Linked DNA regions of Agarilytica rhodophyticola. The main gene of each other region encodes a partner of the protein of the gene in region 2 in a complex. Links are inferred from orthologs where the notes say so. Each region holds a gene or a part of one and is shown on either strand. Other genes may lie near its edges. The genes, in order: pabB and BVC89_RS09330.

Region 1 (3,311 bases), 540 kb from region 2 along the record:
ACATTGAGCTGATAACTCGAGCCGCTACTCGTCATGTTGATATATTGAGCCACCACTTATCGACTCAGCTTTATACGCCAGAGTTTGTCAGCGCCCTCTCCTATTTTGCGCGCACGTCTCGACAATCAGCTATTCGTATATTACTGCACGACAGTAAACCCCTAGCATCCAGTTCCGCTCCTATAGTCAGTTTGGCACAGCGCTTACCTTCATCAATCAAAATTAAAGTCCTCAACGAGCAACCTCAAAAAGCCAATCAAGGCTATACCATCGCCGATAGCAAGCAAATTGTATTTTTCAATAATGAAACACAGATGCAAGGCTTTGCTAATTATCGAGCGAAGCTGGAAGCAGAACATCAACTAGAAGAGTTTGAGCACTTGTGGCAACACTATAGTGAGGAAGATCCCAATTTGTCGCTTTTAACTTTATAGATGTGATGACAAAAAACTAGAGGTGATCCGTATCAACACCTATCTGAGTTCCTTCGTATACGGCGTGAATCTTTTTCAAACAAGGCAAGGTATCGGCAAGAGGGCCATCGGCCCTACCCGTATTCAAGTTGAACTCTATCCCATGCGCACGACAGCGCAGACGCTGATCTGGGAGCTGCACGGCATGAGTCAGAGGCACGTCCATATGTGGACAACGGTTTTCAACAATATAAACACTGCCATCAAGTTGGCATAGCAGCAAGTTGTTGCCAGCAATATTAAACTCACGCTGATAGCCATCATGCAGTCGGTTTAACTGTTCTAACGGGTAGAATGGCATTATGACACCTCTATTTAGAATGTAGATACGATCATAAATACAACACACGTAAATTTTGCTCTATATATTACTGTGACTAATCAGATAAGCAAGTCTGCGAATTTCAATGAAGCTCATAAAATGATAAGGGATAGTAAATGACGCCCCAAAACAGTACACTTAGTGCCTTTTCGCGAACTTCATATCGGTGTCGGAAACTTATCATATAAATAGTAATGTCTAGTATTGCTCTTATTACCCCTATTGATTATTTAGAAAATGCGGAATCTTACTTCTTGCGCATAATGCCTTTAGGTAAACGTGTTTGGTTAGACAGTGGCAAACCTGCTTGCCACTACGGCAATAGTGATATTCTATCAGCTGCCCCATTAAAAGAATTAATTAATCCAAGCACAGACGATATTGAATACGAGGTTGCACAATTGTGCGATCAACAAACACTGGCACAATTACAAAGACAAAACATTCCTTTTTGGGGGGGCGCCATAGGTTTTTTCAACTACGAACACAACGCCTTAGAATATAATATTTCACCTAGCGAAGAAGGCTTACGACCAAGTATCTTTGGTATATTTGATTGGGCGTTAATTCAGGATCACAACCAGCAACGCTCATTTGTCGTTTTTCTACCACAATGTAGCCAAGAAAAACGCGAGAGAATACTTACGCTAGTGAATACACCTTTGGATGTATCTCACCCTACATTTACAGTGTCTAACCTTGCCTCTAACCTGGACAAAACTAGTTACTGCAAAATATTAGAAAAAATCCAACACTATATTTTGGCGGGTGATACGTACCAGATAAATTTTTCCCAGCGATTTAGCGGTAATTTTAAAGGCGATGCCAGCGCTGCATACTTAGCATTAAGAAGAGCTTTGCCGAGCCCTTTTTCTGCCTACTTAGAGTTAGGCGATGACCAGATTCTAAGCTTTTCGCCAGAACGTTTTATCAGTATTGATAACAAGCTTGCCACTACCCAACCTATTAAGGGCACCGCACCACGCCATGAGAATAAACGTGAAGATAAAAATCTGGCAGAAAGCTTAATAAATAGCGAAAAAAATCGTGCTGAAAATCTTATGATTGTGGACCTACTGCGCAATGATTTCAGCAAGTCTTGCGAGCCCCACAGTGTAAAAGTCCCGTCGTTATTTGCACTGGAAAGCTACAAAAACGTCCATCACCTAGTCAGCACTGTGGTTGGCACTATAGAAAAAGAGACTTCGCCACTAACGTTCTTTCGCCGCTGTTTCCCTGGGGGCTCAATTACCGGAGCACCGAAAAAAAGAGCCATGGAAATTATCCGCGAGTTAGAAGAAACACCTCGTAATATTTATTGTGGCTCTATTTGTTATTTAAGTTGCTTCGGGAATTTCGACTCAAGTATTACTATAAGAACAGTGCTGGTAAGTGAAGAAAAAATTTATTGCTGGGGTGGAGGCGGCATCGTTGCCGACTCCGAACCCGAAGAAGAATATCAAGAATCTCTTCAGAAAATTGCAGTATTAATACAAACATTAAAAGAATACTCTGCAATATCTTAAGAGGCTTAAGCGAGAGATTTTTATAAGGTCAGCTCTCTCTCGCTAGCATTGATAAATGCCTGTTTTAAATCTTGATAACTATGCACAGCAGGAAACTGAGGGAATTCATCTATCACATTTTGTGGTGCACTAAATAATATACCTGCATCAGCTTCTGCCAACATGGTGGTATCATTGTATGAATCCCCAGCAGCAATAGTGCGATAGTACAGAGTTTTGAACGCGGCAATAGACTGACGTTTAGGGTTAGCTTGACGCAGATTATAATGAGTAACTTTGCCTGATCCATCAACGGTCAATTTATGACAAAAGAGTGTTGGATAACCTAACTGTTTCATCAATGGGCCTGCAAATTCATAAAAAGTGTCCGATAAAATAATTACCTGAAAACGCTCACGCAGCCAATCGAGAAACTCAGCAGCCCCCTCTAAAGGACTTAAAGTGGCAATGACTTCTTGGATTTCATTTAACCCCAAACCAGCTTTTGCCAATTCATTAAGACGCATCGTCATTAACTCATCGTAATCCGGAATATCTCGAGTTGTCGCTTGTAAAGCATCAATGCCAGTTTTTTCAGCAAATTTAATCCAAATTTCGGGGATTAAAACCCCTTCCAAATCTAAACAGGCTAACTCCACTCCTACCTCCTATCGTTTTACACTCATTACATTTTTAGGGTTGAACCTGAAGAACAACTATTTTAATTAATAATTCTCCAGTGGTTAAAAAGCAGGCGGCTATATCTATGGTTTAGATATATAACTATAAGCCTTGGCTATTTCTCATCCCTCCCGCGCTCTGGTATTCTTCGCCACCGAAATAACTTTGAGCCTGTTCACTCTAATTCGCAAGCAAAACAGATGCAACAGAGTGATATCATCCATATGCAGTTCTACGACTACAACTGTATAAGAATAGGAAACCTCTAACGATGAGTGAAATGATCAATTTTGTTGATATTGATAGCCAGTTACAGACCAGTACTCCACA
Region 2 (3,278 bases):
CCAGAAGCAATCGCATCCTCGGCCATAAGTATGCCCTCCTGCAAGGAAGAAGCAACGCCAGATACATAAATCGAAGCCCCAGCGTTTAGCTTAATAATACCGGCAGCTTTATCCACCGCATGATCTTTTTTGCGCGAGAAAACCGCATTAATCAACGTTAAAGATTCTTCAGAACTGCCGACTTCTAATCCATTTAAGTCCGAGTAATCGAGCTTAAATTCTTTTGGATGTATTTGATATTCGGTGATAACGCCATCTTTGAGCTCAGCAACATGTGTCGGCGCAGCAATGGATAATTCGTCCAAACCGTCTTCAGCATTGACTACCATCACATGAGAGCTGCCTAAACGATTTAAAACTTCCGCCAAAGGACGACATAGCTCTCGTTTAAAAACACCTAGAACCTGGCGCTTAACGCCAGCGGGATTAGTCATTGGTCCGAGCATGTTAAACATCGTTCGAATACCAAGTTCACGGCGAGGCCCCACAGCATATTTCATGGCACCATGATGAGATGGCGCGAACATAAAACCCACACCAATTTGTTCGATAGCTCTCGCCACATGCTCTGCAGAAGTAGCTAAGTTCACTCCTGCCTGCTCTAACACGTCGGCACTTCCTGTGGAGCTCGACACCGAGCGGTTACCATGTTTTGCCACATGCGCTCCCGCCGCCGCCGCGACGAAAGCCGAAGCAGTAGAAACATTGAATAGATTTGATCCGTCGCCACCCGTACCGCAGGTATCCACTAGATTATCTGCTGTGACGTTCACAGGAGTAGCCAGTTCACGCATTACCTCTACCGCACCCGTGATTTCGTCGATGGTCTCACCTTTCATCCTCAGTGCCACCAAAAAACCACCAATTTGCGCTTGTGTCGCTTCGCCGTTCATCACCAGCTGCATTACCTCACGCATGTCGGCCTGGCTCAAGCTTTCACCGACAACAATTTTCGAAAGCGCTTCACGTATATTCATTTTTTTAATTCTCTATATTTCCCACACACCCGCACATTGCAAAGAGTATTGCCACTCTTCAACATATCACTCACGTCATCACAACACGGGGTAAACTGATCGGTTTTGCCTTATGCTTTTTACACCAGAACACTACTATTGTTCCATAAATTAGATATAACATCTAATCTTGAGAACAGATGCACTAGGCTTTGTTGGGGCTGGTCACATTACTCAAAATCGTTCAAGTTATTTTTCAGCGATTAAGGAAATTTTGCAGCAAAGTGTGGCCGTTCTCACTCAATATCGACTCGGGGTGGAATTGCACGCCCTCGACAGGATAATGACGATGTCGTACAGCCATAATTTCATCCATTTCATTATTTTCATCTTCAGTCCAAGCGGTAATTTCCAGCACGTCGGGCAAAGATTCTTTACTAATCACCAACGAATGATAACGCGTGGCAGTAAAAGGCTGACTTAAACCTTGAAATACCCCCTGTCCACGATGAAAGATTTGTGAGGTTTTACCATGCATAACTTTTCTGGCCCGAACCACATCAGCACCAAAAATGGCGCCGATACTTTGATGACCAAGACAAACACCAAGAATCGGTATACTTGAGGCAAATTCCCCTATCACATTATTTGATATGCCTGCCTGCGCAGGTGTGCAAGGACCGGGGGAAATAACGATTCTTGTCGGCTGCATAGCCGCTATCTCTTGCATATCGCATTGGTCATTTTTGATCACCTTGACATCTTCCCCTAATTCATAAAAATACTGCACGAGGTTGTATGTGAAGGAATCATAATTATCTATCATCAATAACATTGAACGATCCTATTGAGCCGCTTTATCAAATAGTATTGCTGCACTGCGTCTACACAAGGGTTAAAACGGAGGCCACCCCCAAAAAAGTGTCGATAAACTTTACAAAAAAAAGTATACCTGTTTTTAAAGCTGTCACAATTTCAACAACTTGTGGCGCAAAAAACTTCCACCTATACCTATTTGGAAATAAAAAATCAAAAAAAGTGAAAATAAGTCAGGGAGAAAAGCCTCGTGAATACTCAATTCAAGCAAGTTATGCTATTTTTAGCCTGCGTTATATCTTAAAAATACACATCTAATAACGAAGATAACAAAAAACGCCACATGATTTTGGGCATAATAATTGCTAATAAATTATTTTTATGCCTCAAAATTTATTAACGGACACGAATTCGACAAATTTATAGAGTTTATTGAAATGGCAGCTGACATTCCAACTAGTCACCTAGAACTAGTCAGAGGAAATAATGAGAAGAAGCTAAGCTCACCAGGAGTTTTGAAGCATATTGAAAGTGAAGCCCTTAGCTCAAGCCGACAGTTGATGGAACATATGTTCTCCGCCACTGATGATTTGTTCTACGAGCTATCTAAGCGAGCGACCAGCAATAACGAACAAAATTTATACTTCGAGTCTATGCGTGAAATACGCGTCAAAAAGGAAGGCTTGATTTCGGCATTTCTACAAGCCTTGACCTTAGGCTTTGAGAGTTTAATAAATCCAGCAATAAACAATGATGCCGACAAAGAACCAGCAGCAGATGCTGAAGTCAATTTATCTATCGTCGAAGGGGATGACCTAGAAATTGAACTGGCGCTAAAAAACATGTCCAGTCGGGCTCGCGAATCCTATAAAAACGAGATATACGAATTAGGTATTCGGCTCGATCATCTGTTGCTGCAAACTAATGTCGACGAAGATAATAATCCACTAGATCCTCAGCAAATATCAAAAGCCTTTGTTAAAGCTTGTATTGATAAACTGAAGATCAGTATAAAAACTCGATTAATACTTTTTAAGCTATTTGAAAAACACGTACTCAAGCAACTTGGCCATGTATATGCTGATGCAAACCAAACCCTAATCGAAACAGGTATACTGCCGAAGGTTCCGAAGAACTTAATAAAAAATCCTGGCGTATCGCCCGCGCCAAATAGGCAAGATAGCCAAGAAGAACAGACAGCAACAGCCGTCGATACGCAAGCTGAAACACAAACACAGCAAGCGCCCCCAGTAATTCCAGGGAGAACCATTTCTCTATCTCCTGAAGCACTCGCATCTTTAATGACGGCAATTAGAGGAGTTAATGGTGGCCAAAACTACTATGTCTACGGCAGCAATCCCGGCCCGGCTCTTACAGGGCAAGATCTCGCCTCAATTCTGACACCGAAACAGCCGGTTATCGATCATAAAATTGCGCGCACCGAGCCCAAAGTGGTATTGCGTGATCTGGTCAACGAGTTACTCAGCAAAAACAATCCCAATACGC

Evidence for each region.
Region 1: the proteins of BVC89_RS09330 (region 2) and pabB are in contact, whole or in part, in a solved structure (PDB 8RP0), measured with the Escherichia coli proteins. The link is inferred for Agarilytica rhodophyticola from one-to-one orthologs.

What each region holds. Positions count from the first base shown.
Region 1 is NZ_CP020038.1:2,740,183-2,743,493, reverse strand. The notes cover bases 177-3,155. They hold pabB (aminodeoxychorismate synthase component I), read left to right. Parts: upstream 177-989; coding sequence 990-2,321; downstream 2,322-3,155. Other genes in these bases: thrH (bifunctional phosphoserine phosphatase/homoserine phosphotransferase ThrH), read right to left, coding at 2,342-2,959; BVC89_RS11675 (Rieske (2Fe-2S) protein), read right to left, coding at 451-774; BVC89_RS11680 (GNAT family N-acetyltransferase), read left to right, coding at 177-434. Outside these bases: more of BVC89_RS11680, read left to right, coding at 1-176; BVC89_RS11660 (phosphoadenylyl-sulfate reductase), read left to right, coding at 3,253-3,311. UniProt on the Escherichia coli protein: Part of a heterodimeric complex that catalyzes the two-step biosynthesis of 4-amino-4-deoxychorismate (ADC), a precursor of p-aminobenzoate (PABA) and tetrahydrofolate.
Region 2 is NZ_CP020038.1:2,204,859-2,208,136, reverse strand. What follows is about bases 3-2,948. They hold BVC89_RS09330 (anthranilate synthase component II), read right to left. Parts: upstream 1,792-2,948; coding sequence 1,213-1,791; downstream 3-1,212. Other genes in these bases: BVC89_RS09320 (DUF1631 domain-containing protein), read left to right, coding at 2,210-2,948; trpD (anthranilate phosphoribosyltransferase), read right to left, coding at 3-977. In the rest of the region: more of trpD, read right to left, coding at 1-2; more of BVC89_RS09320, read left to right, coding at 2,949-3,278. UniProt on the Escherichia coli protein: Part of a heterodimeric complex that catalyzes the two-step biosynthesis of 4-amino-4-deoxychorismate (ADC), a precursor of p-aminobenzoate (PABA) and tetrahydrofolate.